DNA from 3 places in the Streptomyces sp. NPDC041940 genome. Region 3 is predicted to be linked to each of the others. Evidence: riboswitches for the same ligand, from Rfam matches in the RefSeq annotation. Region 3 holds a riboswitch; each other region holds the start of a gene.

Region 1 (9,904 bases), on a different contig from region 3:
ATCAGCACGACAACGGTTCGGTACAACCCGTGACGGGTTGTCCGTGTCGGGCTATACGCTCGGACTCCCATCCGGGCTCTGTCACTCGCACATCCGTCCCCATCGGCTACACCGGTCCAGGAGCAGTCATGTACGGCCACGGCGCGGCACCGCCTCCCCGCAGCGCGGCAACGGTCATCTCCCTGCGCGTGCTGATCGCCGCCGCCGGTTTCCTCACGTGCGGCGTGCTGGCCTGCGTACCCCTGTTCCGGGTGGCCGTCCTGCGCGGACGGGGCCTCCACTGGACACTGGCCTGGGTGAGTCTGCCCCTGTCCATCGCGTGCTTCGCGGTGATCGGCGTACTGCCGGAGGGCGACTACCGCAGCGACATCGCGCTGGCCCTGATGCTGCTGATCGGCCTGGGCGCCTCCATCTGGTTCCTGATCGTGGACATCGGCCACCACAGCGAGCCGCGGCAGTTCGCCGGCTACCCGTCGCCCCACGCGCAGACGGCGGCGCACCCCCCGTACGGCTACCCGCACCCCGCCGCGCCGCCCTACGCCCCGGCCTCCACGCCGATTCCGCAGCAGCCGCCGCACCACACACCCGTCACCGGCGACGCCCCGCCCCAGGGCCCCGTACCGCCGTCGCCGCAGCGCCCCGCCCCGGCCCGCATCGACCAGGTACGCGCCGAACTCGACGAACTCAGCGACTACCTGCGCCGGCACGAGGGCGAAGGCCACCGGGACGGCACCCCCGAGGGCGGCAGGTGAGCGCGGCGGCAGGACGTGTCGTCGCCGGCCGCTACGAGCTGTCCACGCTCCTCGGCCAGGGCGGCATGGGCCAGGTCTGGACGGGGTACGACCAGCGGCTCGACCGGCGCGTGGCGGTGAAGCTGCTGCGCCCCGACAAGGTGGCCGGGCAGGACGCGGAGGAACTGCGCCGCCGCTTCGTACGCGAGTGCCGGGTGACCGCGCAGGTCGACCACCCGGGCCTGGTCACGGTGCACGACGCGGGCAGTGAGGGCGAGGAACTGTTCCTCGTCATGCAGTACATCGACGGCGCCGACCTCGCCGGCCATCTCGCCGGGCGCGACCCGTACCCCTGGCAGTGGGCGGTGGCGGTCGCCGCGCAACTGTGCGCCGTGCTCAGCGCCGTGCACGCCGTGCCGATCGTCCACCGCGACCTCAAGCCGCGCAACGTGATGGTGAAGCAGGACGGCACGGTCACCGTCCTCGACCTGGGCATCGCCTCCGTCATGGACACGGACACCACCCGCCTCACCCACACCGGCACCCCCATAGGATCGCCCGCCTACATGGCCCCCGAGCAGGCGATGGGCGGCGCGGTCGGCCCGTACACCGACCTCTACGCACTCGGCGTCGTCCTGCACGAACTGCTCAGCGGCGACGTCCCCTTCTCCGGCTCCACCGCCCTCGGCGTACTGCACCGGCACCTCTACGAGCCCCCGCTGCCCGTGCGCCGGACCCGCCCCGAGGTCCCCGAGGCCCTGGAGGCCCTCGTCCTGCGCCTCCTCGCCAAGGACCCGCAGCACCGGCCCGCCTCCGCGCAGGAGGTGTACGAGCATCTGGAGCTGCTCCTGCCCGCGCGCGGGACGCCCACCGGAGCACCCCTCGACCCCACCCGCCCGTTCCTGCGCCCGCACGCCCCCTGGCCGGACCGAGCGCGCACCCCGGCGCCCCAGCCCGCGCCCGCCACGCCCGTCACCGAGACGCCGGGCAAGACGGACATCGCCCGCGCCGTCGACGAGGTCAAACGGCTCCTCGGCGAGGGCCGCATCACCCAGGCCGTCGACATCCTCGGCGCGACCCTGCCCGCCGCCGCCGAACAGCACGGCGAGCACTCCCCGGTCGTCCGCACCCTGCGCAAGCAGTACGCGGCCACGCTCCTGGACGACGGCCAGTACCGGCGTGCCCTGCCCGAGCTGCGCCGCCTCGCCGACGAACGCGCCGCCGAGGCCGGCCAGGCCGACCCGCAGTCCCTGCGCTTCCGCTACGAGGCCGCCCAGTGCCTGGAACAGCTGGGCGAACCGGCCGCCGCGCTCGCCGAGTACCGGGCGGTGCTGCCCTACTACGAGAACCAGTACGTCGCCGCCGGCGGCCCCGAACTCGCGCACGACGTCCGCCGCCGCATCGGCCATCTCCTGCTCGCCCTCGGCGACCGCGGCGCCGCCCACGACACCCTGGCCCGGCTGCTGCACGACGTGGAGCGCACCCACGGCCCCGGCCACCCGCTGGGCGCGGAGATCCGCCGGACACTGCAGTGGCTGGGGCAGGTCCGCGGCTGAGCCCGGCCCGGGGGCGGCGCGGCGGTGCCGGAAGTCCTGGTGAATCGTTGGTCGAATGGGTTGGCCAGAGCCCGCTCACTGCCTAACATCGATCAACGCAAGACCTTGTGCACCGTCGCACAATCTCCTCAGGAGGTTTCCTTGCACCGCCGCCGTCGCACCGCGCTCGTCCTCACCGCCGCGATCGCCGCCGCGGCGCCCCTCCTCACCGCCTGCGGGAACGACGCGCATCCCGGCGCCGCGGCCGTGGTCGGCGGGCAGCGGATCACCGTCTCCCAGCTGGAGGAGCGGGTCGGCGAGGTACGCGCGGCCCAGCGGGCGGCCGTGCCGAACGACGCCCAGTACCAGCAGGCCATCGCCCGGACCGGCACCCTCACCCGCGACACCCTGCACACCATGGTCCTCGACCGGGTACTGCACCGCGCCGCCGAGAACGCCGGGGTGACCGTCACCCGCAAGGAGATCCAGGAGATGCGGTCCGGCCTGGAGGAGCAGGCCGGCGGCGCCAAGGCGCTGGAGACGACCTGGCTCCAGCAGTACGGCATCCCGCCGGAGCGCCTGGAAGACAACCTCCGCCTCCAGCTCGAGGCCCAGAAGCTCGCCGAGAAACTCAACACCGACACCAGCCGTCCCGAGTTCTGGAAGGCCCTGTCAGAGGCTTCCGAGGACCTGGACGTCGATCTCAACCCGCGGTACGGCGCCTGGGACGTCCAGAAGAGCAGCCGTGCCGACGCCAAGACGCCGTGGGTGCGGGACGTGACGGCGGCCCAGCCGCAGCAGGGCATGTAGGCCGCCCCTCCGCGGGGCCTGTGGACAACTCGGGCGCCGTGGGACCCGGGGCCTGTGGATAACTTCGGGGGCTGTCGGCGGCGTGGGATAGCTTCGAACCGTGAACGCAACCAGTGCCGAAACAACCCCCGCCCCCGGCCGCATCGTCCTGCTCACCACCAGCCACCGCGTCGCCCCCGGCCTGCTCTCCTGGCCCGCCTGGCAGGCACTGCACGCGGCCGACCTGGTGCTGTGCGCGGACGGCGCCCACCCGCAGCTGCCGTATCTGCGCGAGGCGGGGATAGCCGTCGGCGAGGCGTCCCCGGCCGCCCAGGAGCTGGTCGAGGCCTGCGCCGGGGGCCGCACGGTGGTCGTCGTGGCGACGGGCGAGGGCGAGCCGGTCCTCACGGACGGCCTGGCGCGCCTGGCCGGCACCGGCCGCGTCGACATGCCCGAGCTGGAGCTGCTCCCCGCCTCCTACGACCTGCCGGGCGCCCGCCTCCTCGACCTCGTCCAGGTCATGGACCGCATCCGCGCCGAGTGCCCCTGGTCGTCCCGGCAGAGCCACAAGGGCCTGGCCAAGTACGGCATCGAGGAGGCGTACGAACTCGTCGAGGCGATCGAGGAGGGCGACCGCGACGAACTGCGCGAGGAACTCGGTGACGTCCTCCTCCAGGTGGTCTTCCACGCCCGCATAGCCGAGGAGGACCTGGAAGCACCCTTCTCCATCGACGACGTCGCCGGCGGCATCGTCGCCAAGCTCATCCACCGCCACCCGCATGTCTTCGGCGACGAGACGGCCACCACCCCCGAGGAGGTCAAGGAGCACTGGCTGCGCACCAAGGCGGTCGAGAAGCAGCGCACCTCCGTCACCGAGGGCATCCCCCTCGGCCAGCCCGGCCTGGCCCTCGCCGCCAAGCTGGCCTCCCGGGCCCGCACAGCGAACCTGGACATACCGCTCCCACCCGTCGAAGGCATCGGCTACGACCTCCTGGCCCTGGCGGTCCGCGCCGAGTCGGAGGGCGTGGACCCGGAGGCGGCCCTGAGAGCGGCGGCCCGCGCCTACCGGGACGCGATCAGGGAGACCGAGGGCTGAGCGGACCGAGGCAGGGCAGCCCCGGAAGGCCGGATACGGTCGAGGAGTGACCGACCAGCACCGGCCCAGCCCGCCCGCCGCCGCTCCCGACCTCTTCACCTGGGAGTTCGCGAGCGATCCCTACCCCGCCTACGCCTGGCTCCGCGAGCACGCCCCCGTGCACCGGACCAAGCTGCCCAGCGGTGTGGAGGCCTGGCTGGTCACGCGCTACGCCGATGCCAAGCAGACCCTCGCCGACAACCGGCTCTCCAAGAACCCGGCGCATCATCGCGAACCCGCGCACGCCAAGGGCAAGACCGGTATCCCCGGTGAGCGCAAGGCCGAGTTGATGACGCATCTGCTCAACATCGATCCGCCGGACCACACCCGGCTGCGGCGGCTCGTGTCCAAGGCGTTCACGCCCCGCCGGGTGGCCGAGTTCGAGCAGCGGGTGCAGGAGCTCACCGACGGTCTCATCGACGGGTTCGCGGAGCAGGGGTCCGCCGACCTGATCCACGAGTTCGCCTTCCCGCTCCCGATCTACGCCATCTGCGACCTGCTCGGCGTCCCCCGCGAGGACCAGGACGACTTCCGGGACTGGGCGGGCATGATGATCCGTCACCAGGGCGGGCCCCGGGGCGGCGTGGCACGCTCCGTGAAGAAGATGCGCGGCTACCTCGCCGACCTCATCCACCGCAAGCGGGAGGCGCTCCCCGCCGAACCCACCCCCGGCGAGGACCTCATCTCCGGTCTCATCCGCGCCTCCGACCACGGCGAGCACCTCACCGAGAACGAGGCCGCCGCCATGGCCTTCATCCTGCTGTTCGCCGGTTTCGAGACAACCGTGAACCTGATCGGCAACGGCACCTACGCCCTGCTCACCCACCCCGAGCAGCGCACCCGGCTCCAGGCGTCCATCGCCGCCGGAGAGAGAGGCCTCCTGGAGACCGGCGTCGAGGAACTCCTGCGCTTCGACGGCCCCGTCGAGCTCGCCACCTGGCGTTTCGCCACGCAGCCGCTCACCATCGGCGGGCAGCGCATCGAGGCCGGCGACCCGGTCCTCGTCGTGCTGGCCGCCGCGGACCGGGACCCGGAGCGGTTCGCCGATCCGGACGTGCTCGACCTCGCCCGCCGCGACAACCAGCACCTCGGATACGGCCACGGCGTCCACTACTGCCTCGGCGCCCCGCTGGCCCGCCTGGAGGGCCAGACCGCCCTCGCCACGCTCCTCACACGCCTCCCGGACCTGAGGCTCGCGGCCGACCCGGCCGAGCTGAGGTGGCGCGGCGGCCTGATCATGCGCGGGCTGCGCACGCTGCCGGTGGAGTTCACACCCGCACAGAGGTGACACACCGTCAGGCTTGTGATCTTCACGTGATCTACGCGGCATTAACTTGTGACAAGTGATCGTCTGCCTATACGTTCACCCATCATCAGTGCGGCCCGGGAAAACCTGCGGAGCGCTGGTCACTGCTGTCTTCGCGAAAGGTCTCCGTATGCTCTCCGGGAACGGTCGGCACCGTCGCCCCCGCCAGGCTCCGGCTCTCCTCGTCGCGGCCGGAGTGACCGGCTCCGCCATCGCGATCCCGCTCCTCGGAGCCACCGGCGCCAGCGCGGCCGACGGCACGACCTGGGACCGGATCGCGGACTGCGAGACCGGCGGCGCCTGGAGCCAGAACAGCGGCAACGGCTACTTCGGCGGCCTGCAGTTGTCGCAGGAGGACTGGGAGAACAACGGCGGGCTCGACTACGCCCCGAGCGCCGACCTGGCCAGCCGTTCCCAGCAGATAGCCGTGGCCGAGAGAATCCTCGCCGACCAGGGAGCCGGCGCCTGGCGCACCTGCGGGCTGCTCTCCGGCCTCGAGCAGGACAAGAACTCGTCCGGCTCGGACGGCTCGTCCGACTCATCTGATTCGTCGGATTCATCCGGATTGCTCGACTCGCTCGGGTCGTCCCCCTCGTCGTCCGGCTCGTCGTCTTCCGGCGAGTCGTCGACCTCGAAGGACGAATCCACCAAGTCCGACAAGTCGCCCGACTCCGAGGATTCCGCCTCGGGGGACCAGGAGCCCGACAGCTCCCCCTCGGCGACGCCCGAGCCTGGCAAGTCCGACAACTCGCGGCAGGACGACGACTCTTCGGCGTCCGCCGAGACCGACACCGGCTCCGGCCGCCATCGCGGCCCCAGCGCCGACGAGACCCCCGCGTCCGAGAGCGGCCGCGCGGGCGAGTCCACCGGTCGTCACGCCTCGCGCGACGACCGCGGCGACGAGGGCTCCGGTGACTCGTCGGAGGGCGCCTACATCGTGGGGATCGGTGACAGCCTCTGGTCCATCGCCGACTCCCTTGACATCACCGGCGGATGGCACGAGCTCTACGACGGCAACAAGAAGGCCGTCGGTGCCGACCCGGACCTCATCCGCCCCGGTGAGAAGCTCACGGTAGAGGGCGAAGCGGACGGGAAGTAGCGGTTCGGGCAGTGCGGAAACGGGGGTGGAAGTCGCCCCGAAACCGCGCGAGTTCGCGTCATGTTTCGCGGCGAATGTCCCGTTTGGTGCCCGTGAGAGATAGATCTCAGAAGCCCTGATCGTCTTTGAAATTCGGCGGATCGCGTGGCTACGGTCGGGACCGCTCGTCACCACGAGCCCCGGCTGCCGCAACGCCGAATCCTGCCAGCGGCCGTACGGGAACAGTCGTCGCGTCAAGCGCCGTAGGCAGGAGCGGGGGACCCAAGGTAGGTGCCCGACCGGCCAGTTGCGCCGGAAGGGCTTGGGGTGAAGCCGTGTCCCGGGAGGGACGCGGCCGGGCAACTCAACCGGCCCGAACCCGACAGCTCACCTCGCAGGCGTCGGTGAGGGGATCCTTCCATGCTGTTTTCCAGCAAGGGCAAGCACCGTCGTCCGTCCAAGGCCAGCCGTGCCATCGCCGTCGCCGGTGTCACCGGTGCCGCTGTCGCCGCCCCGCTGATGGCGGCCGGCGGCGCCTCCGCCGCCACCGCCTCCGAGTGGGACGCCGTCGCCCAGTGCGAGGCCGGCGGCAACTGGTCCATCAACACCGGCAACGGCTACTACGGCGGTCTGCAGTTCTCCGCCTCCACCTGGTCCGGCTACGGCGGCACCAAGTACGCCGCCACCGCCGACCAGGCCACCAAGGCGCAGCAGATCGAGATCGGCGAGAAGGTCCTCGCGGGTCAGGGCAAGGGTGCCTGGCCGGTCTGCGGCAAGGGCCTGTCGAACGCCAGCGGCGGCGGCTCCTCCTCGAACGACTCCGGCGACTCCGGCAGCTCCTCGCAGCAGAGCGAGCAGAGCACCGAGTCCCGCGAGACCCAGCAGCAGCCGGCCTCCCGCTCCGACGAGCGTCCGGCCGCCAAGAAGACCGTCACCACCCCGACCGGCAAGAAGGTCAAGAAGGGCGACGGCGAGTACAAGGTGGCCAAGGGCGACACCCTGAGCTCGATCGCGGCGGACAAGAAGGTCGAGGGCGGCTGGGAGAAGCTGTTCCAGCTGAACAAGGACATCGTCGAGGACGCCAACCTCATCTACCCGGGCCAGCAGCTGCACCTGAAGTAAGCAGCGGCCCTCCGCCCCTCAGGGGGCGGCCCCCGTCCCCACGGGCTCCCCGCTCCGGTGCGTCTTCCCCCCGTACGCACCGGGGCGGGGTTTTTTCTGCCGGTCTTTGCGTTCCGGCTTTGTTCCGTTCGGAAACAATTTACTCTCGGTTCTGTCCATGGGGTGGGCGACCCGGTGGCCGATCGGCCCGAGCCGGTTAGGCTCATGTCGCGAGCCACCACGGCCCGCACCTCGCCGGGTCCCCGCGGCCCGCGTACCCGCGTCACATAAGAAGGAGATGCTCGTGCCGTCCATCGACGTCGTCGTAGCCCGGGAAATCCTGGACTCCCGAGGCAACCCCACGGTCGAGGTCGAGGTCGGCCTCGACGACGGCAGCACCGGTCGTGCCGCCGTCCCGTCCGGCGCCTCCACGGGCGCCTTCGAGGCCATCGAGCTGCGTGACGGCGACTCGAACCGCTACCTCGGCAAGGGTGTGGAGAAGGCCGTCCTCGCGGTCATCGAGCAGATCGGCCCGGAGCTCGTCGGCTACGACGCCACCGAGCAGCGCCTGATCGACCAGGCGATGTTCGACCTGGACGCCACCGACAACAAGGGCTCCCTCGGCGCCAACGCCATCCTCGGCGTCTCCCTCGCCGTCGCCCACGCCGCCTCCGAGGCCAGCGACCTGCCGCTGTTCCGCTACCTGGGCGGCCCGAACGCGCACCTGCTCCCGGTGCCGATGATGAACATCCTGAACGGCGGCTCGCACGCCGACTCCAACGTGGACATCCAGGAGTTCATGATCGCCCCGATCGGCGCGGAGTCCTTCTCCGAGGCCCTGCGCTGGGGCGCCGAGGTCTACCACACGCTGAAGAAGGTCCTGAAGAGCAAGGGCCTGGCCACCGGCCTCGGCGACGAGGGCGGCTTCGCCCCGAACCTCGGCTCCAACCGCGAGGCCCTCGACCTCATCCTCGAGGCGATCAAGGAGGCCGGCTACACCCCCGGCGAGCAGATCGCCCTCGCCCTCGACGTGGCCGCGTCCGAGTTCTACAAGGACGGCGCCTACACCTTCGAGGGCAAGACCCGCTCCGCCGCCGAGATGACCGAGTACTACGCCGAGCTCGTCGACGCGTACCCGCTCGTCTCCATCGAGGACCCGCTGTTCGAGGATGACTGGGACGGCTGGAAGGTCCTCACCGAGAAGCTCGGCGACAAGGTCCAGATCGTCGGCGACGACCTGTTCGTCACCAACCCCGAGCGCCTCGCCCGCGGCATCGACGAGAACGCCGCCAACGCCCTGCTGGTCAAGGTCAACCAGATCGGCTCGCTGACCGAGACCCTGGACGCCGTCGAGCTGGCCCAGCGCAACGGCTTCAAGTGCATGATGTCCCACCGCTCCGGCGAGACCGAGGACGTCACCATCGCCGACCTGGCCGTCGCCACCAACTGCGGCCAGATCAAGACCGGCGCCCCGGCCCGCTCCGAGCGCGTCGCCAAGTACAACCAGCTGCTGCGCATCGAGGAGATCCTCGACGACGCGGCGGTCTACGCCGGCCGCAGCGCCTTCCCGCGCTTCAAGGGCTGACCCGGGTGACCCGTTAAGGGTCAAGCCTGAGCCAGTCGTACGTACGTCCCCGTACTCGGTCCCGTACCGTGTCCGGGGACGTACGCGCGTCGGACGGTGGAGCGGGAGAGCGGGGAGACCATGGCCGTGAAGGACCGGGACCGTTTCTCCACCGCGACCAGGATCCGGCTGCTCGGCGAGCAGACCGCGGCCCGGGTCTACCGCTCCCAGACCCGGCGCCAGGCCCGCCGCTCCCGGCTGACCGGCCGGGCCGCGCTGCTCGCCCTGGTGATGTGCACGCTGATCGTGGCGCTGGCCTACCCGATGCGGGAGTACGTCTCCCAGCGCGCCGAGATCGACGACCTCCAGCGCGAACAGCAGCAGGCCCGGCAGCGTGTCGAACGGCTGCGCGACCAGAAGGCGCGCTGGCAGGACGACGCGTACGCGGAACAGCAGATCCGGCAGCGGTTGCACTACGTCATGCCGGGGGAGACGGGATTCATCGTCGTCGACCCGCACGCGGCGCGGCAGTCGCACGCCGTGCTCGGGACGGCCGACCGCCCCTGGTACGCCAACGTGTGGGACGGCGTCGACAAGTCCGACGCCTCCGACCGATGATTCCGGAGACCCAGCCGGTCGTCCGACTCATATCTGACTCAAAGAAA
Region 2 (9,904 bases), on a different contig from region 3:
CTCGAAGTAGCCGGTGTCGCCGCTGTGGTAGATCCGGTGCTCCTCCCCGGCGACGACCCAGGAGGCCCACAGGGTGTGCTGAGTGTTGCGCAGGCCCCGGCCGCAGAAGTGCCGGGCCGGGGTGGCGGTCAGGGCGAGGCCGCCGATCTTCGTGGTCTCGTGCCAGTCCAGTTCGCGCAGCCGGTCGGCGGACACGCCCCAGTGCTCCAGGTGCGCGCCGACGCCGAGCGGCACGGCGAACAGCGTGTCCGTGCCGGCCAGGGCCTTGATGGTGGGCATGTCCAGGTGGTCGTAGTGGTCGTGCGAGATGACCACCACGTCGACCGGGCCGAGCGCGGCCAGCGGCAGCGGCGCCGGGTGCAGCCGCTTGGGCCCGGCGAAGGGGAACGGGGAGCAGCGCTCACCCCACACCGGGTCGAACAGGACGCGCCGGCCATCGATCTCCGCGAGCACGCTGGAGTGCCCCATCCAGGTCAGCCGCAGCCCCGTGGCCGGGGGCCTGGCGATGTCGGCGAGGGTGGTGGAGTGCAGCGGCACCGTGCCCTTCGGGCTGCGGCGGGGCCGGGTCTCCTTGTCGAAGAAGACCTTCGCGAAGTCCAGGGTGGAGCCCGAGGGCCGGGTCCGGGCGGGGCCGCCGGGGTTCTGGAAGACCCCGTCCTCGAAGTGGGGCGATCTGCGGATGCGCGCCATGCGCTCACCGCGCGGATCCGCGCCGAACGCCCCGGGCCGCAGCGCACGGAGCCCGGTGCTCAGGGAACGGAAACCGGCCACGGTACCTCCAGGTGGAGTCGGTCAGGCTTTCCATTATGGTCGGCCCCTCCGACAACACCGGGACACAGGGGTCCCTCCGAGGGTGATACTGACCGGTGATTCAGCAACCCGGCGAAGGAGCCCGCATGGCCAGCCCCCTGCTGTCCCTCACCTGGACCGACCACCTCACCGGTCACCAGGGTTTTCTGGTCGTCGACCGGCTGGTGCGCGGTGTCGCCAGCGGCGGTCTGCGGATGCGCGCGGGCTGCACCCTGGACGAGGTCACCGGCCTGGCCCGCGGGATGACCATGAAGGAGGCCCTGCACTACGACCCCGAGAGCCGCTACGTCCCGCTCGGCGGCGCGAAGGGCGGCATCGACTGCGATCCCCGGGACCCGGAGGCGTACGCCCTGCTCGTGCGCTATCTGCGCGCGATGCGGCCGTACATCGAGAGCTGCTGGACGACGGGCGAGGACCTCGGGCTCACCCAGGACCTGGTGGACCGGGCCGCCGCCGAGGCGGGGCTGGTCTCCTCCATACAGGCCGTGTATCCGCTGCTGGACGACGAGGCCGAGGCGCGGCGGCGGCTCGGGGACGCGTTCGCGGTCGAGGTGGACGGCCTCGGTCTCGACGAGCTGGTCGGCGGCTGCGGTGTGGCCGAGGCGGCCCTCACGGCCCTGGACCGGGCCGGCGTGCCGTACACGGGGACGCGGGTGGCCCTCCAGGGGCTGGGCACCATGGGCGGGGCGACCGCCCGCTTCCTCACGCGCGCGGGGCTCACGGTCGTGGCCGTCGCCGACCTCAAGGGCACGATCGCCAACGCGGCGGGCCTGGACGTCGAAGCGCTGCTCGCCGCGCGGGACGCCCACGGCACCGTGGACCGCTCCGCGCTGCGGCCCGGCGACCGCGACCTGCCCGGCGACGCGTGGCTGTCGGCCGACACGGACGTCCTGGTACCCGCGGCCGTCTCGTACGCGATCGACTCCGGGAACCAGGAGCGGATCACCGCCCGCTGGGTCGTCGAGGCGGCCAACATGCCCGTACGACCGGAGGCGGAGCTGCTGCTGGCCGCGCGCGGGGTGACCGTGCTGCCGGACGTGGTGGTGAACTCCGGGACGAACGCCTGGTGGTGGTGGACGCTCTTCGGGGACATCGGCGCCGACGCGGAGGAGGCGTTCGCCCACACCCGTGGCTCGATGCGGGCCCTGGTGGAGCGGATGCTGGCCCGTGCGCAGGCCGACGGGACGACACCGCGAGCCGCCGCCCACGCGATCGCGGCGGACCGGCTGCCGGTGATCGCGGAGCGCTTCGGCTGGTACCGCTGAGGGACCTCGAACCGGCCGAATCCACACGTCAGGAGGGTACACACGCGTGTGTAGGGTGACGGCGTGACGAGAGTCCGGTTGAGCGTGGCGGAACGGCGCGGTGATCTGCTGCGGGCCGCCGTCGAGCAGATCGAGGCGCGAGGCGTGACGGCGGTCAGGATCGCCGACATCGCCTCGGTGCTCGGTGTGAGCAACGCGCTGGTCCTCTATCACTTCTCGACGAAGGAACAGCTGGTGGCCGCCGCGTTCCGGCACGCGGCGGAGGGCGACCTCGCGCATCTGAGCAAGCTGCTGGGCCGTCGTACGTCGGCGCTGCGCCGGCTGCGGTCGGCCGTACGGTGGTACGCCCCGACGGGCCAGGCCAAGGGCTGGCGGCTGTGGATCGAGGGCTGGGCGGCGGCACTGCGCGAGCCCGCGCTGCGGGAGGTCGCCCAGGATCTCGACCGGCAGTGGAAGGCGGCCATCGCCGAGGTCATCGCGGAGGGCGTGGCGGCCGGCGAGTTCCACTGTCCCGACCCGCACGGCACGGCCCTGCGCCTCACCGCCCTGCTCGACGGGCTCGCCGTCCAGCTGACGTCCTACGAGGGCGCGGTGCCGCGGGCGCGGGCGCAGGAGTGGGTGGAGGACGCGCTGTCCCGCGAACTGGGCCTACGGTCGGCCACGTCGACCTCGCCGTAGGGTATGCGGCGTTGGTGCCGGGGCCCGGGGCGTTGCGCGGCTGCGCGAACCCGCACCCCCCGGCACGGCCCCGACCCACGACGAGACCGCAGGCGCTACGCCACCGCCCCGATCCGCATCCTGATGTCCTCCGGCGACAGCGCCCCCTTGGCCGTCACATGGTCCCCCGACGACTCCCCGCGCAACCGGCGCCCGATCCACGGCACCAGGAACTCCCGCGCCCAGTGGACATCGTCCCGCCGGACGTCGAGGGTGCCGCGGGGCGGCAGCGGGGGCCACTCCTGCTCGGGGTCGGCCGGCACCTCCAGGCCGAGCACCTGCCCCGCGCGGAGCGCCACGCGGGTGTGCCCGTCGGGCGACAGGTGCAGCCGGTCGGCGTCCCAGGCCCGGCGGTCCTGGACACTGCGCAGGGACCACAGGTCGAGCACCGGGCAGCCGTACCGGTCGGCGATGGCCCTGACATGCCCGTTGTACGTGGCGATCTTGCCGCGCAGATGTTTGAGCACGGGCACGCCACGGGTGTCGAACCCGGTCGTCACCATCACCGTGCCGGCCACCGCGGCCAGCTGGGCGATGGCCCGCTCGAACCGCTCGGCCACCTCGTCCGGGTCGGTGCCGGGCCGGATGATGTCGTTGCCCCCGGCGCAGAAGGAGACGAGGTCCGGGGCCATGTCGACGGCCCTCGGAAGCTGGTTCGCCACGATCTGGTCGAGGAGTTTTCCGCGTACGGCGAGGTTGGTGTACCGGAAGTCGCCTTCGGGCCTGCGGTCGGCGAGCAGCACGGCGAACCGGTCGGCCCAGCCGACGAACGCCCCTTCGGGGCCGGGATCGCCGACGCCCTCGGTGAAGCTGTCCCCCACCGCCACGTACGACCCGATCACTGCTCTGCTGTAACTCTTCGAATCGTCTGCCACAGCAGCTCATACTTCACCCTCGAATGTGACCTACGCGACCGTAGGAAAGGGTTGACGGGCGGTGAGATAAGCCACTCCTAAAGGGTTCGCCAACTCCGGAATAGGCCGTCCGTCAGGAATGTTGCGGGGTCAGTCGCCAGACCCGGAAGCCCGCGATCCGGAAGTGACTCCACACGGTTCGGAAGGCGAAGTGCCCGCTCGTGTACGGCTGTGGGTCGGTGTGGTCGAAGACGAGCCGCCCGTTGTTCCACCAGCGCACCGTCGACCCGTCGGAGACGATCCGGACCCGGTTCGGTTCGCCCGGGACCAGCAGCGGCCGGGTGTAGTCGTGGATCAGGGGACGCACACCGGCCTGGCCGACGTAACGCCGCAGCCGGGTCGTGGTGTTGTAGTTGGCGCCGTACCCGGCGTAGTACGTCGTCAGGTGGTCGTACTCCTCCAGCGCCCCGCCACGCGGTGTCGCGAAGAGGTCGTCCGGGGAGCGGACGTCGGTGGCGTTCCAGAAGTTGTTGAGGTCCGAGACCCGGTCGTTGGCCCCGCCCTCGGAGACGGGCGTGGCGGTGTACTCGAGGACGTACGGTCCTTCGAGGCGCCGCCGGAACCAGACGGTCGCTCCGCTCGGCACGTCGATGTCCAGGACGCCGCGTGAGGCCGTGACGGTGCCGCCGTTCTGGAGCTCGGTCGCCCACTGGGCGAGGCCGTGGCAGAAGTCGTCGTGGGCGATGAGGCGACGGTGGCGGGGTGCGGCGTTCGCGGTCGCCGTCGGGGCGAGGGCGGCCAGGGCGGCTCCGGCGGCCAGGGCTCCGAACGTTCTCCGGGTGGTCGGCACGGGACACAGCTCCTTCGGAAAGCGCTTGCGCTAACGACGGGATCACTGTGTCCCAACTGCCGCATCCTGTCGATCCCTTGAGGCGAAGGGCGTTCGACGCCCGCACACACCGAAGGCCGGACCCGGGGATCGGGGTCCGGCCTTCGGCCGCGTGTCAGGCAGGTGGTCGTGCGATCGGTCAGCCCACGGAGACGCCGTGCGAGCGCAGGTAGGCGACCGGGTCCACGTCCGAGCCGTAGTCCGGCGTGGTGCGGATCTCGAAGTGCAGGTGCGGTCCGGTCACGTTGCCGGTCGCACCGGACAGGCCGACCTGCTGCCCGGCCGTCACGGTCTGGCCGGCCGAGACGGAGAGCTGGGACAGGTGGGCGTACTGCGCGTACTTGCCGTCCTCGAGCTGGATGACGACCTGGTTGCCGTACGCGCCGCCCCAGCCGGCGGAGACGACCGTGCCCGCGCCGACGGCCTTGAGGGAGGTGCCGGTCGGGACGACGAAGTCGACACCGGTGTGGTAGCCGCTGGACCACATACTGCCGGACATGTGGTACGGGGTGCCGACGCCGGCTCCGTCCACCGGGAGGCTGAAGCCGGTGGCCTCGGCGGCCGGCTTGGCGGCGGCGGGCTTCGCGGCGGTGTCGGCCTTCGCGGACGACTCGGTGGCGGCCGACTTCTCAGCCGACGCCTTCGGCTTCTCGGCCGCCTTGGGCGCGGACGACTGCGTCTTGGGCGCGCTCGCCGCCTTCTCGCCGACCGAGAGCTTCAGACCCGGGTGGATCATCGACGGGTCGGAGCCGACGGCGTCACGGTTGTCGCTGTAGAGCTTCTTCCAGCCGCCGCTGACGTGCTGGTCGTCGGCGATCTTCGCGAGATAGTCGCCGGCCTTCACTGTGTACGTGTGGGCGCCCGTGGCCTTTTCGGCTGCCTTCTTCTCGGGTGCCGGAGCGGACTGCACGGCCTTTTCCGGAGCCGACTGCGGGGTGGCGGCGTGGGCGCCGGCGGCACCCATGAGCGGAAGGGCGAGGGCGGCCCCGCCGGTTCCGGCGACGGCGATGGAGCGGGTGAAACGCTGGGACTTCGGGCGGCGGTGCTTACCCTTCGCGGGCATGGCGAATTCCTCTCCGGCGCCTGCGAGGTGAGCTGTCGGGTGCGGGCTGGAGATGCCCGGCCGCGCCGAAGTGCGGCTGAACCCCAAGCCGTTCCGGGAACCGGAACAGGCGTCGTACCTGTGGGTCCCCCGCTCCTGCCATACACGGGTGAGTGTGTGGGGCTCCGGGCGGCGGCAGGATTAGGCGTCCGTCCGGATTGGTGTGGAACGTAAGCGACCGAGACGCAATGGGACAAGCTTGCGGTTCCCTGTGAGGGCGGTTCTCTTGACGCGTCGGCACATTTCCCGTCACCGAGCGTGGATTTCCGATCTCTGTTTTTCCGCAATGCCCCTGAATAGCGCAAGAATTACGTGAACATGACGACAACGCATCGTCACGAATATGACGATGGTCACGCACCCCGACCTCATCTCCTTTACGATCGGGGCACGTTATGCCGAAACACCTTAAGTTCCTTATTCGGACAGAAGGGCTACTTGCGCTTAAGGCGGACGACCGCGGCATCCAGGTCCCCGCGCAGGCCGACCCGCAGCCCGTGATGCGCCAGTACGGCCCCTCGGTGAACTTCGCCCGTTTCGAGGCATTCGTACGTCGCTGCCGGGTCGAGGCCCCGCAGCCGGAGCGCCGGAACGGGCTCGCCGTAGCGCTGCGCCTGGAGCCAGGCCAGGACGACGGCCTCGTCGCCGAGGACGTACTGCACCGCGCTCAGGCCGCCCTCCGGGGGCCGCAGCCGGTACAGGTCGCCGCGCTGCACCACGGGCCGGATCTCCTTGTAGAGCCCCACCCACTCGCGCGCCTCGGCGAGCTCCTCCGCCGTCCACCGCGTGAGGTCGCCGCCCACCCCGAGCACCCCGGCCATGGCGCTGACGAACCGGAACCGCAGGGAGCTGGCCCGCTGGTTGAGCATGGCGTTCGGGCTGTCGGTGACCCACGCGGCCATGACCCGGGCCGGATGGATCTGACTGAAGCCGTGCTGGATGGCGAGCCGGTCGAGCGGGTCGGTGTTGTCGGAGGTCCACACCTGGTCCGTGCGGCCCAGCACCCCGAGGTCGATCCGGCCGCCGCCGCCCGAGCAGGACTCGAAGGCCACCCCGGGGTGGGCCGCCCGCAGCCGGTCCAGCAGGGCGTACAGGGCGCGCACGTGGTCGACCCAGAGCCGCTGCGGGTAGGGGTCGTCCGGCCAGCCGGCGTCACTGAAGCAGCGGTTGAAGTCCCACTTGACGTAGTCGATCGGCGCGCTGGAGAGCAGCCCGTCGAGCTGCTCCCACAGATACTCCTGGACGTCCTCGCGGGCGAGGTTCAGCACGAGCTGATTGCGGAATTCCGTCCGCTTTCGTCCGGGTTGGTACTGCACCCAGTCGGGGTGTGCGCGGTACAGGTCGCTGTCCGCGTTGACCATCTCCGGCTCGACCCAGATCCCGAACCGCATGCCGAGGCCGTGCACATGGTCGGCGAGCGGCTTCAGGCCGCCGGGGAAGCGGTCGGGGTTGGGCGTCCAGTCACCGAGTCCGGCGCGGTCGCTGGTCCGGGCCCCGAACCAGCCGTCGTCGACCACGAACAGCTCCACGCCCATGCCGGCGGCCCGCTCGGCGAGCGCCCGCTGCTGCTCCTCGGAGATGTCGAACTCGGTGGCCTCCCAGGAGTTGAACAGCACCGGGCGGTCCCGGTCCGCGTCCGGGACGACGTGGGTCCGCTGGTAGGCGTGCCAGGCGCGGCTCGCCCCGCCGAAGCCGCCGTCGCTCCAGAGCCCGGCGAAGACGGGGGTCGTGTACGACTCGCCCGTGTCCAGCGTCAGCAGGCCCGAGTCGTCGTACCCGGCCCCGCCGGTGATCTGCACGCGCGCGTCCGGGAGTTGGGCCACCGACATCCGCCAGGACCCGGACCAGCCCAGGGCGCAGCCGTAGACCTCCCCGCGCTCCTCGGTCGCGTCGGTGTCGAGGGCGACCCAGGGCAGATGCTGGTGGGAGGTGTGGCCGCGGCGGCTGCCGATGATCTTCTCGCCGTAGGTGAGGGCCGAGCGCGTCAGCCGGGACTCGGCGCCCCAGCGGCCGTGCAGCTGGGACAGCCGCCAGGTGTCGCGGTCGGGCAGGGTCCAGGTGGCGGAGTCGGCGCGCAGCACCTCGACGGACGGTCCGTGGTTCTCCAGGGTCACCCAGCGCTCGACGACATCGGCCGCGGAGCGCATCCGGTAGTGCAGCGTGACGGCCAGGTCGCCGTCGCGGAAGCGGAGCCGCAGCTCACCGCCCTCGCCGCGCTCGGCGTCCCCCGCGTCATGGCCCTCGTAGCTCCACTCGGTGCCGCGCCGCTCGGCGGTGCGCACGGACAGGGCGGGCCGGGCGAAGCGGGGGCCGCCCTCGACCGGGTACTCCTCGCGTCCGTCGAGCGGGGACTCGAAGGCCCAGTAGTCCGGCAACGGCCGGACGGCCAGGGCCTCGGCGTCGGCGAGGCCGATCCGGGCGCCCCAGTGCAGGTGCAGCAGTTCGTCCCGGTCGGTGACATGGACGGCGTAACTGCTGGCCGGCCCCGAGAGCACCCACGTACGACCGTCTTCGGAGATCTCCAGCATCAGGCCCTCACAGATTCGAACAAGCCCGACCAGGTGCGACCAGGCACGAACATCATCAAGGGCTTCGGGGGCTTCCGGCAACGCCTGTGGACAACTCATTGCCCCTGGCAGGCATGTCGTATCGTCGAGTGGTGCCCGTCGACGAGCCGCGCCGACGGCGCCGTGTGGGAGGAGCCCCCGTGACGCAGCAGGTCCCCTCGACCGAACCCGAGCTCGCCGCAGTGCGCAATTTCCGTGATGTGGGCGGACTGCCGACCGTGGACGGACGGCGGGTGCGGCAGGGAGTGCTGTTCCGCAGCGGCCACCTCGCGCACGCGACGGGTGAGGACGCCGCCTTCCTGACCGGCCTGGGCCTGCACACGATCTTCGACTTCCGCAACGAGGCCGACCAGAAGCTCGAAGGGCCGGACGTCGAGCTGCCGGGCGTGCGCAATGTGAACCTGCCGCTGAGCGACCCCGCCGACGGCGCCGAGTTCTGGAAGCTGGTCCGCGACGGCGACCTGGAGCAGCTGCGGGCCATCCTCTCGGACGGCAAGGGAGCGGGCCGGATGATCGCCTCCTACCGCACGATCATCAAGCACCGCACCGCCGAGCACTCGAAGGTGCTGCACGCGCTCGCCGAGGACAGCGTCCCCGCGCTGATGCACTGCGCGGCGGGCAAGGACCGCGCGGGCCTGTCGGTCGCGGTGACGCTGCTCGCGGTGGGCGTCGAGCGTGAGGCGATCGTCGAGGACTACCTGAAGTCGAACGCCAAGCACCGCCGCTACAAGGTGCGGCGCAGCGGCTCCGCCGACTCGGCCTACTCCCCCGAGGTCATGGAGCTGCTCAGCCCTCTCTTCGACGCGCGCGCCGAGTATCTGACGGCCGCCTTCGACACTCTCGAGGAGACCTGGGGCGACGTCGACACCTACCTGGAGAAGGGGCTCGACCTCACTCCGGAGACCCGCGAGCGCCTGCGCGACCGGCTCCTCGACTGAGGAACGGGGCCGAACGGGGCTAGCGGGCCCCCGCCTCGAAGAGGAAGTAGACGAACGCGGCGAAGACATGCCCCAACACGAGGTAGACGAACAGCCGCACCCACAGGGCGCGCGGGAACTTGTCCTCGATGTCGCTCATGGCGTCTCTCCAGGGGTGGGGCCCAGGCACAGGGTGGCCGTCGGGCTCTGCATCAGGGTGTGGACGAACAGCAGCTCGACGCCGTCCTGGTCCTCGGCGGCGATCCGGTGCGGGGTGAGCGAGTCGAAGTGGGCGCTGTCGCCGGGCGCCAGCCGGTGGGTGGCGTCACCGAGGCGCAGCCGCAGCCGGCCTCGCAGCACATGGAGCCACTCCTCGCCCGGGTGGACGCGCACGATGTCGCCCTGGGAGCCGTACGGCACATGGACGCGCAGGGCCTGCATCCCGCGCCCGGAGGCGCCGGCCTGCCAGTACGTCCAGCCGCCCGCCGTGGTCGGTTCCATGTCGGCCGCGCGGACCACGGCGTCCCGGTCGGCGACCGTCTCACCGAGCAGTTCGGAGACGGTCGTACCGTAGACGCGGGCCAGCGCGAGCAGCATCGGCAGCGAGGGCTGGCGCTGTCCGGTCTCCAGACGGGAGAGGTGGGCGGGCGACAGCCCGGCGGCACGGGCCGCGGCCTCCAGCGTCAGGGAGGCCTGGCGGCGCAGCGCGCGCAGCTGTGGGGCTACGGCGGGCAGCTCACCAGGCTGTTCGGAGGAGCTCATGCCTCCATTCAGCCGGAGGCT
Region 3 (9,904 bases):
CGTCCTCCTCGTCGGGGATCTGGTCGGAGTCGGCGACCAGCGCGACCCGCTCGAGGAAGTCGGCCAGGGTGCCCCCCGGGGCGGCAGCCCCTGGTGTCGCCGCGTCCTCGCCGCGCTCCTGCTCGAACTCCATGGCGACGGCGGCGAGTTCCTGGAGGTTCTCGATCCGGGTCTCGTCCTGCGGGTCGGTGGAGGCCTGCAGCTCGGCGAGGTACCCGGTGCGCTCCAGGATCGCCTCCAGCACGGTGGCGGGGCCGGCGCCGGACTCGACGACCGTACGGAGGTCCTCCATCAGCGTGTTGAACCGCTTGACGGCGTTGGTGGAGCGCGCGGCCATGCCGTACGCCTCGTCGACGCGCTTCAGTGCCTGCGGGAAGCTGATCTTCTCCCGCTGGGAGAGGGCGTCGATCATCGCCTCGGCGCGGTCGCCGATGCCCCGCTTGGGCACGTTGAGGATCCGGCGCAGCGGCACCGAGTCCTCCGGGTTGGCCAGCACGCGCAGGTAGGCCAGGACGTCCCGGACCTCCTTGCGCTCGTAGAAGCGGACGCCGCCGACGACCTTGTAGGGCAGGCCGACGCGGATGAAGATCTCTTCGAAGACACGGGACTGGGCGTTGGTGCGGTAGAAGACGGCGACGTCGCCCGCCTTCGCCTCGCCCGCGTCGGTGAGACGGTCTATCTCGTCGGCGACGAACTGCGCCTCGTCGTGCTCGGTGTCGGCGACGTAGCCGGTGATCTGCGCGCCCGTGCCCGCGTTGGTCCACAGGTTCTTGGGGCGGCGGGACTCGTTGCGCTCGATGACCGCGTTGGCCGCGCTCAGGATCGTCTGCGTGGAGCGGTAGTTCTGCTCCAGCAGGATCGTCGTCGCGTCCGGGTAGTCCTCCTCGAACTGGAGGATGTTGCGGATCGTCGCGCCGCGGAAGGCGTAGATCGACTGGTCGGCGTCACCCACCACGCACAGCTCGGCGGGCGGCAGGTCGTCCGCGCTGGGCGGTACGTCGACGGGGTGCTCGGAGGTGCCCACGAGCTCCCGGACGAGGGCGTACTGGGCGTGGTTGGTGTCCTGGTACTCGTCCACGAGGACGTGGCGGAAGCGGCGGTGGTAGTGCTCGGCGACGTCCGGGAAGGCGCGCAGCAGATTGACCGTCGTCATGATCAGGTCGTCGAAGTCGAGGGCGTTCGCCTCGCGCAGCCGCGACTGGTACATCGCGTAGGCCTGGGCGAGGGTCTTCTCGAAGCCGTCGGCGGCCTGGGCGGCGAAGTCCTCCTCGTCGATCAGCTCGTTCTTCAGGTTGCTGATCTTGGCGCTGAAGGACTTCGGCGGGAAGCGCTTGGGGTCGAGGTCCAGGTCGCGGCAGACCAGGGCCATCAAGCGCTTGGAGTCGGCGGCGTCGTAGATCGAGAAGCTCGACGTGAAGCCGAGCCGCTTGCTCTCCCGGCGCAGGATGCGCACGCAGGCGCTGTGGAACGTCATCACCCACATGGCGTTCGCGCGCGGGCCGACGAGCTGCTCCACGCGCTCCTTCATCTCGCCTGCGGCCTTGTTGGTGAAGGTGATGGCGAGGATCTGGCCCGGGTGGACGTGCCGCTCGGCGAGCAGGTGGGCGATGCGGTGCGTGAGCACGCGGGTCTTGCCGGAGCCGGCGCCGGCCACGATGAGCAGCGGGGAGCCGGAGTGCGTCACGGCGGCGCGCTGGTTGTCGTTCAGCCCCTCCAGGAGCGCGGCGGCGTCCACCGGCGGGCGGGCGGCGCCGTCCCGGTAGTAGGCGTCGCGGTCCGGCGGCACGTCGAACTTCCCGCCGAACAGATCGTCCGGAACGTGCTCCGGTCCGTGATCGTCCTCGGGCGGCGGCGGGGGCTCGTCCGCGGGGCCCCGCTGGGCCTGGAGGTCCGCCAGGAAGCTGTCGTCAAAGAGGCTGCTCATCGCTCTCCGAGTCTAGGGCGCCGCACTGACAGCCCGCCGCCGCCCTGAGAACATCGCCGAAACGACCCCCCTGTCACCCTCCAGGAGCGCTCGAACACAGGCCGCTACAGCCTTCACAATTACTCCCGAACGGTGACCAATCCCCCTCGATTGATCACTCTCGGCGATGTTCATGAGCAAGGTCACGGAAATGTATCGGGCATATCACCCATCAACCTTCACAAGGGCCACACGAGTTGGCTACCGTGCGAGGAGGTCACACGACCCCCACCGGCGAACGTCGCCGGGCCGCGTGGCCTCCGCCGAGTCCGGCGTGCCGCAGCGGCAGCCAGAGCCGGGGACCCACCGAGACCCCCGGGGTGAATCGGCCCGACTCCCTTTCCGGAGCAGGCCGTAGGGCAACCCTTCCGAAGCACCCGCCCGAACCCGACAGCTAACCCGGTAGGCGGAGCATGGAAGGAGTCGCCTCCCTTGGCGTCGCACCGCAAGTCGCGTCCTACGGGTTCGCGCGTGGCAGGAATACGGACCCCCGCCCTCGCAACGGCGGCCCTCACCTCCGTGGCCCTGCTGTCCCAGTCGGCCAACGCCGCCCCCGAGGCCGACGACAAGCCCAGCCTGGAGGAAGTCGAGAAGAAGGTAGACGACCTCTACCGCCAGGCGGGGTCCGCGACCGAGAAGTACAACGGGGCCAAGGAGAAGACCGCCAAGCAGCGCAAGCGCGTAGACACCCTCCTCGACGACGTCGCCCAGCGCACCGAGAAGCTCAACGAGGCACGGGAGGAGCTGGGCACCTTCGCCGCCGCCCAGTACCGCACCGGCGCCTCCGCCCCGGACACCGCCACGTTCCTGCTCGCGGACACCCCGCAGGACTACTTCGACCAGACCCAGCTGATGGACCGGATGACCGGCCGTCAGAAGGTGGCGGTCGACGACTACGTCACCCAGCAGTCAGAGACGATGGAGAAGCGTCAGGAGGCCACCGAGAGCCTCGAGACGCTCACCGAGTCACAGGGCGACCTGAAGACGGCCAAGGCGACCGTACAGAGGAAGCTAGCCGACGCGCGCGAGCTGCTGTCGAAGCTGACCGCCGAGGAGAAGGCGCGGCTCGCGGCGATCGAGAAGGAGAAGCAGCAGGAGGCCGCCCGCAAGGCCGCCGAGCTGGCCCGGCAGCAGGCCGAGCAGCAGAAGGAGCGGGAACAGGAGCGGGAAGCCGCCCAGCAGCAGGGCAGCGGCTCGTCCTCGGCCGGTTCGTCCTCGTCGTCCACCGCGCCCGACTCCTCGTACGCCACCAAGGCCGACAAGGCGCTCGCCTTCGCCCGCGCCCAGATCGGCAAGCCGTACGTCTGGGGCGCCACGGGCCCCGGCTCCTACGACTGCTCCGGCATCACCCAGGCCGCCTGGAAGGCCGCCGGGGTGACCCTGCCGCGCACGACGTACGACCAGGTCAACGCCGGCACCACGGTCCCCCTGGCCGACGCCCGGCCCGGTGACCTGGTCTTCTTCTACGACGATGTCACCCACGTCGGTATCTACATCGGCAACGGCATGATGATCCACGCTCCGAAGCCCGGCACGTACGTGCGCGAGGAGTCGATCTACTACGACGGCGAGTCGTCGATCCACAGCGTGGTGCGGCCGGCCTGACGGGTCTCGCAGGTTTTTGGGACCCCGCGCGCGTGCCCTGCCCGTAACGCGCGCGGGGCCTCCTAGCATCGGCCCCATGCCCGGCCCCTCCCCCTCCGTCGCCTGGTGGGCGCAGCGTGCTCCGGCGGCCAGTGCCGCCGTACTGGCGACCGGCACCCTGTCGGTCGGTCTGGATCTGGCGGGGCACGAGGTCCTCTCCCGCATCGCCCTCGGCCTGGCCTGCGCGGCCTGGCTGCTGTTCGCCGCGGACTTCACCCGGCGGCTGCTGCGGGCCGGGACCAGGTGGCGGGCGTACACGCGCAGGCCGGGCGTTCTCGAGAGCGTGACGACGACTGCCCTCACCACCGTGGCGGCGACGGCCGTCCTGGGCACCGCCTTCTCGGCGGCCGGCTCGCAGGCGCCGGCCGTGACTCTGCTGGTGCTCGCCGTACTGCTCTGGCCGGTGCCGCTCGTCCTCGTCCCGCAGGGCGGGGAGCGGCGCGGACCCGGGACGGTGTTCGCGCGCTGCATGGCCACCCAGGGGCTCGCCGTGCTCGGCGCCACGCTGGCCGCGGCGGAGTCGGAGGCGTGGCTCGCGCACGCGGCTCTGGTGCTGTTCTGGCTGGGTCTGGTGCTGTACGTCCTCGCCCTGGTCCGTTTCGATGTGCGGCAGGTGGCCGAGGGGGCCGGCGATCACTGGCTCGCGGGCGGGGCGCTCGCTCTCTCGGCGCTCGCCGGGGCGCGGTTGCTCAGCGCCGACAGCGCGCGTCTGTACCTGTGGAACGAAGACGACCGGGACGTCCTGCACACGGTGACCGTCGCGCTGCTCGTGCTCGCGCTGGTCTGCTGCGCCGTGCTGCTCGCCGCCGAGTTCCTGTGGCCCCGGCCCCGCCATGACGTCCGCCGCTGGGCGACCGTGTTCACCTGGGCCAAGACGGCGACGGCGGCACTGGCCGTCGCCGTCGCCCTGGACGTCTCCTGGCTCGACGGCTTCGGGGAGGCGCTGTTGTGGATCGCGGTGGCCGCGTGGCTCGTGGCCGCCCTCTGGACGGCCGCCTCGGCCCGGTCCGGTGGCGGGTCCGGTACCCGGCGCGGCCGCCGTGTCAGGTCCAGAGCACGGCGATGAAGACGTTCGCCGTGGTCAGCAGCCCGACCAGGCCGAACAGGCCCTTGTCCACCTTCTCGTCGTCCCGTTTCACGTAGACCAGGCCGAGGATCACGATCAGCAGGGCCAGCTTCACGCCGATCTTGATGTCGTTCACGGACTGGTCGTCGGCCTGGTTGAGACCGACCAGGATCACACCGGTGACCAGCATCGTCAGCGCGCCGTGCAGCATCGCCGGGGTGTAGCGGGCGGTGCCCTCGCCCATCGCCTTCATCTGGGTGAGAAAGCCGCCCAGGAGCGAGGCGATGCCGATGATGTGGAGGCCGACGAAGAGGTGGATGAGAACGTCCATGAGGCCGGAGCCTAATCAGGGGGTCCGATCCGCCCGACACCGGCCCACCGCTGCATATATGCGCCCCATAGCACCCGATCACCGACACTCGCCCATGAAATCGACGCTTCGGTCATCACGCTGAGTTAAGACGACGGCGCCACGGCGGGATCACGGTCGCATACGGTCACCGTCGGTCCTCTCGGGACAGTTCCGCGCACCGGCCGCGGGCCCGCCATGGCGAGGTTTAGCGTCCTGCTCCAGGTGACCGGCTCCCCACCGCCGCCCGGGCCAGGGGCGGCAGTCGGGCACCACCGCCAGAAGGTCCGGCGGCGGCCCGCTTCCCCTGTGCGGGCCGCCGCCGGACGCGCAGGCCGCCCGTCCGCTCCCCACGGCGGCCGTCGCACGCACCTGGGCGGTCGCAGGAAAGGACGTGGCTCCCAAGGTGGCAGCGCACCGCAAGCCCCGACAGCGCACCGCGAGCGGCAACACGGCCCGGACGGCCGCCACGATCGCGCTCGCCGGCGCGGCGACCGCGACGGGCTTCGACGGAACCGGACACGCCGAACCGCAGCTCACCCCCGGCCAGGTCAAGGCCGAGGTGGACAAGCTGTACCAGGAGGCGGAGGTCGCCACCGAGAGGTACAACGGCGCGAAGGAGAAGGCCGACGCCGCCGGAGAACGGCTCAGGAACCTCCAGGACCAGGCCGCCCGCAAGGAGGAACGGCTCAACTCAGCCCGCGACGCCCTGGGCTCGGTCGCCGCCGCGCAGTACCGGGACGGCGGCATCGACCCCGCCCTCCGGCTCGCCCTGTCCGACGACCCCGACCGGTACCTCGAGAACGCCGAGTTCGTGGAGCGGGCCGGGAACCGGCAGAAGTCCGCCGTGGCGGGCGTCCGCAAGCAGCTCCGGGAGATCGAGCAGCTGCGCGGGGCCGCCCACATCGAGCTGACGTCCCTCAAGTCGCGGCAGACGGAGCTGAAGCGGCACAAGAAGACGATCACCGGCAAGCTGGGCTCCGCACGGCGGCTGCTGTCCCGGCTCACCCCGCAGGAACGTGCCGGCCTGGGCGAAGGGCCGGGTACGAACCGCGCCTCACGCTCCTCGGCGGGCCTCCGGGACACCCTGGCGGCCCCCGGTTCCGCCGCCTCGCAGGCGCCCAACGCCCGCGCGGCCGCCGCCGTCTCCTACGCCTACCAGAAGCTCGGCAGCCCCTACGTCTGGGGCGCGACCGGCCCGAACGCCTTCGATTGCTCGGGCCTCGTCCAGGCCGCGTACCGCTCCGCGGGCGTCGCGCTGCCCCGCACGACGTACTCCCAGATCGCCGCCGGCCGCCGCGTCTCCCGCTCCGAACTCCTCCCCGGCGACCTGGTCTTCTACTACGCCGGCATCAGTCACGTCGGCATCTACGTGGGCAACGGGCAGATGATCCACGCCCCGAACTCCTCGGCCCCGGTACGGGTCGCCCCGCTCGACGAGATGCCGTACGCGGGGGCGACGCGGGTGGTCTGACGGGCCGCCGGGCCGGGGCCCCGGGTCACACCAGCCGTCGAGCCGTGGCCCACCGCGTCAGCTCGTGCCGGTTGGAGAGCTGCAGCTTGCGCAGGACCGCCGAGACATGCGACTCGACCGTCTTCACGGAGATGAACAGCTGCTTGGCTATCTCCTTGTACGCGTATCCCCGGGCGATGAGCCGCAGCACCTCGCGCTCGCGCTGGGTCAGCCGGTCCAGGTCCTCGTCGACCGGAGGCGCGTCGGTGGAGGCGAAGGCGTCGAGGACGAACCCGGCCAGCCGCGGGGAGAACACCGCGTCGCCCTCCTGGACGCGGAAGACGGAGTCGACGAGGTCCGTGCCGGTGATCGTCTTGGTGACGTACCCGCGGGCCCCGCCGCGGATCACGCCGATCACGTCCTCCGCCGCGTCCGACACGGACAGCGCGAGGAAACGGACCGGCTGCTCGGCGTCGGCCATCAACGGGGCACAGCGGCGCAGCACTTCCACCCCGCCGCCGCCCGGGAGATGCACGTCGAGGAGGACCACCTCCGGCCGGGTCGCGGTGATGACCGTGACCGCCTGGTCGACGTCCGCGGCCTCGCCGACGACCTCGACACCGGTCTGCTCGGTCTGCCCGATCTCGGCCTGGACCCCCGTACGGAACATGCGATGGTCGTCGACGAGGACCACGCGCACACGGCGCCCGCCGGTGCCGCCGCCCGACTCCGCGGGCCCGGCCGCCTCCGCCGGTCCCGCCGTACCGTTCGCCTCGGTCGGGTCGCTCATGACGTCTTCTCCGCCCTCTCCATCTCCAGCTCGACCTCCGTGCCGCCGTCCGGCACCGCGCGCAGTCGCGCCGTGCCGCCGTGGCGCTCCATGCGGCCGATGATCGATTCTCTGACACCCATGCGGTCGGCGGGTATCGAGTCGAGGTCGAAGCCGGGGCCGCGATCCCGGACGGACACGAAGACCGTCTTCCCCTCGACCTCGGCGTAGACCTGTACGGCTCCGCCCTCGCCACCGTACTTGGCGGCGTTCACCATTGCTTCCCGTGCGGCCTGCATCTGTGCGCCGGTCCCCTCGTCGAGCGGGCAGTCCCCCACCACGACGACCTCTATGGGCACTCCGTGCTTGTCCTCCACCTCGGCCGCGTTGCGCCGCACGGCGTCGGCGAGCGTGGTGGGTTCGTCTGCCTCGTCCTTGCCGGTGCCCTCGGGCTTGTAGAGCCAGGTGCGCAGGTCGCGCTCCTGGGCGCGGGCGAGGCGGCGCACCTCGTTCGCGTTCTCCGCGTTGCGCTGGATCAGGGTGAGGGTGTGCAGCACCGAGTCGTGCACATGGGCGGCGACCTCCGCGCGCTCCTGGGCACGGATGCGCATCAGGCGCTCCTCGGAGAGGTCCTGCGTCATGCGCACCAGATACGGCCCGGCGAGGAGCGTGATCCCGACGAGGACCGCGAGGGCCGCCTGCAGGACGGAGCCGAGGTGGGCGGCGGAGCCCTGCATGACGAAGATGCCGGAGACGCCGGCCGTCACCAGCAGCACCCCGCCCCCCGCGCGCAGCAGCGTGACCGTGCGCCGACGGCGGCCGACCTCGACCCAGCGGGCCCGGCGGGCGTTGTCCGCCTGCCGCCAGACCAGGGCGACACCCGCGCCGACGAGCACCGCCGGCCAGAGATAGGCCCGGGCCCCGCCGCTGAGGTTCACATTGCCGACGAACACCAGCGCCACGGCGACCATGAGCAGCAGGGCCACTATCTGGCCCTTGTCGGGTTTGCGGGCGACGAGTCTGCGGCGGCCGTCGGGCGCGGTCTCCGAGGCGGCCGGCGGCTTCTGCGCGTCGACTCCGCCGACGCCGAGCGGGACGAAGAACCAGAACGCGGCGTACAGCAGCGCACCGAGACCGTCGGCCATGAACAGGCCGACGAACACGAGCCGCACCCAGACGACGGGCAGCCCGAGGTGCCCGGCGAGACCTCGCGCCACGCCACCGAGCCAGCGTCCGTCACTGCTGCGGTAGAGCTTGCGCGGCGGCCGCGGTTCGGCGAGTGGCGCTGCTGCGGCTTCCGACATGCCATTGATGGTCACACGGCCGTGAGGCCGGAGCATCAGGGTCGACCCCGGAGACTCCCCTGATCTCCGGACCCCGGCCTGTCGAACGCTTCCCGAGCCGCTCCTCAGGGCCGATATCAGGGTCCGGCCAGGGTCGTTCCGACTGCCGCGGCGGCGCCGCGCCCGTCACCATGGACCCATGACCGATCACGAGCACGCCGCGACGGGTCCGGGACCCGGCTCCGGCCCGGGCCCCGCACCGGGCGCCGGGCCGCGGGATGCCGCGCCCGCCGGCTCCTCCGCGCAAGGGCGTGCGGGCGCGGGAGAACAGGGAGGAGCCCCCGACGCGGCCGGCCCGGCCGCAGAAGCCACCCCGCCCGGCCCGACCGGCCCACCTGGCCCACCTGGCCCGCCCGGCCCGCCCGGCCCGCCCGACCCTCCGCGCGCGTTCCGTCGCGACCGCCGCCACAAGACCCTGGCCGGCGTCTGCGCCGGGCTCGGGCGGCAGTGCGACCTGGACCCGGTGATCTTCCGGATCACGCTCGCGGTGCTCTCCGTCACCGGCGGCATCGGTCTGCTCTTCTACGGCTTCGTCTGGCTCCTCGTCCCTTACGACGACGAGGACGAGAACGAGGTGCGCAAGCTGCTGACCGGCCGCGTCGACGGCCAGGCCCTGACGGCCGTGCTGTTCGCGCTGGTCGGCTGCGGAGTGTTCCTGACCCTGCTGAACAACGGCGGAGTGCTGACCTTCGCCTTCGTCCTCTCCATACTCCTGGCCGGCTCCGGATACTGGTCACGCCAGCGCGGCGCCCCCAGCCCCGACCCGCTGGCCGCCCAGGCCGCCGCCGACGCCCCGCCCGAACCCCAGGCGCCGCCGGTCTTCATCACCGCTCCCTCCTGGTGGCGCGACCCCATCGTCAAGGACGGCACCCACATCGGCGGCACGGGCTATCTGTGGGGCCCCCGCGACGCACGCGACCCGGATGTCGCGGCAGCCGTCAACATCGGGCTCGGCACCCGGGCCGGCGGCCGCCAGGACATATCCGTCCCGCGCGGCCGGCCACCCGCGGCACGCGGCCCCCGCTGGATCGGCGGCTGGGTCTTCCTGCTGGCCCTGCTCGCCGGCGCCCTGGGCACCGACCTGACCTGGGACGATCACCCGCTGGGCACCAGCCTGCAGACGGGTCTGTCCTGCGCGCTCGCCGTCCTGGGCCTGGGCATAGCCGTCAGCGCCTTCCTGGGACGGACCGGGGCGGGCTCGATCCTCCTGGCGATCATCACGGCCGGACTGCTCGCCGCCTCGGCGGCACTGCCCAAGGACATCGGCACCCAGTGGGCCCGCACGACCTGGCGGCCCGCCACGGTGGCGGACGTACG

What was found. A riboswitch is a leader RNA that binds a small molecule or an ion and turns the genes downstream of it on or off. The one in region 3 is predicted to bind cyclic di-AMP.
Region 1: another riboswitch for cyclic di-AMP. It lies ahead of ACZ6I3_RS22930 (transglycosylase family protein); the one in region 3 lies ahead of ACZ6I3_RS23710 (C40 family peptidase).
Region 2: another riboswitch for cyclic di-AMP. It lies ahead of ACZ6I3_RS05925 (M23 family metallopeptidase); the one in region 3 lies ahead of ACZ6I3_RS23710 (C40 family peptidase).

The regions. Positions count from the first base shown of each region.
Region 1 covers NZ_JBVJBP010000013.1:174,625-184,528, forward strand. Annotated here, with positions in the region: gene ACZ6I3_RS22900 (hypothetical protein) at 129-752, shown strand; gene ACZ6I3_RS22905 (protein kinase domain-containing protein) at 791-2,287, shown strand; gene ACZ6I3_RS22910 (SurA N-terminal domain-containing protein) at 2,429-3,076, shown strand; gene ACZ6I3_RS22915 (nucleoside triphosphate pyrophosphohydrolase) at 3,177-4,151, shown strand; gene ACZ6I3_RS22920 (cytochrome P450 family protein) at 4,198-5,478, shown strand; gene ACZ6I3_RS22925 (transglycosylase family protein) at 5,627-6,595, shown strand; cyclic di-AMP (ydaO/yuaA leader) riboswitch at 6,824-6,990, shown strand; gene ACZ6I3_RS22930 (transglycosylase family protein) at 6,995-7,696, shown strand; gene eno (phosphopyruvate hydratase) at 7,980-9,260, shown strand; gene ACZ6I3_RS22940 (FtsB family cell division protein) at 9,381-9,857, shown strand.
Region 2 covers NZ_JBVJBP010000002.1:279,065-288,968, reverse strand. Annotated here, with positions in the region: gene ACZ6I3_RS05950 (MBL fold metallo-hydrolase) at 1-771, opposite strand, end outside; gene ACZ6I3_RS05945 (Glu/Leu/Phe/Val dehydrogenase dimerization domain-containing protein) at 897-2,075, shown strand; gene ACZ6I3_RS05940 (TetR/AcrR family transcriptional regulator) at 2,139-2,753, shown strand; gene ACZ6I3_RS05935 (SGNH/GDSL hydrolase family protein) at 2,849-3,634, opposite strand; gene ACZ6I3_RS05930 (DUF6250 domain-containing protein) at 3,780-4,496, opposite strand; gene ACZ6I3_RS05925 (M23 family metallopeptidase) at 4,675-5,598, opposite strand; cyclic di-AMP (ydaO/yuaA leader) riboswitch at 5,603-5,759, opposite strand; gene ACZ6I3_RS05920 (alpha-galactosidase) at 6,072-8,165, opposite strand; gene ACZ6I3_RS05915 (tyrosine-protein phosphatase) at 8,345-9,142, shown strand; gene ACZ6I3_RS05910 (DUF6126 family protein) at 9,162-9,281, opposite strand; gene ACZ6I3_RS05905 (helix-turn-helix domain-containing protein) at 9,278-9,883, opposite strand.
Region 3 covers NZ_JBVJBP010000014.1:85,538-95,441, reverse strand. Annotated here, with positions in the region: gene pcrA (DNA helicase PcrA) at 1-1,924, opposite strand, end outside; cyclic di-AMP (ydaO/yuaA leader) riboswitch at 2,229-2,387, shown strand; gene ACZ6I3_RS23710 (C40 family peptidase) at 2,396-3,568, shown strand; gene ACZ6I3_RS23705 (SLAC1 family transporter) at 3,645-4,673, shown strand; gene ACZ6I3_RS23700 (hypothetical protein) at 4,651-5,004, opposite strand; gene ACZ6I3_RS23695 (C40 family peptidase) at 5,429-6,496, shown strand; gene ACZ6I3_RS23690 (LuxR C-terminal-related transcriptional regulator) at 6,522-7,265, opposite strand; gene ACZ6I3_RS23685 (ATP-binding protein) at 7,262-8,548, opposite strand; gene ACZ6I3_RS23680 (PspC domain-containing protein) at 8,727-9,904, shown strand, end outside.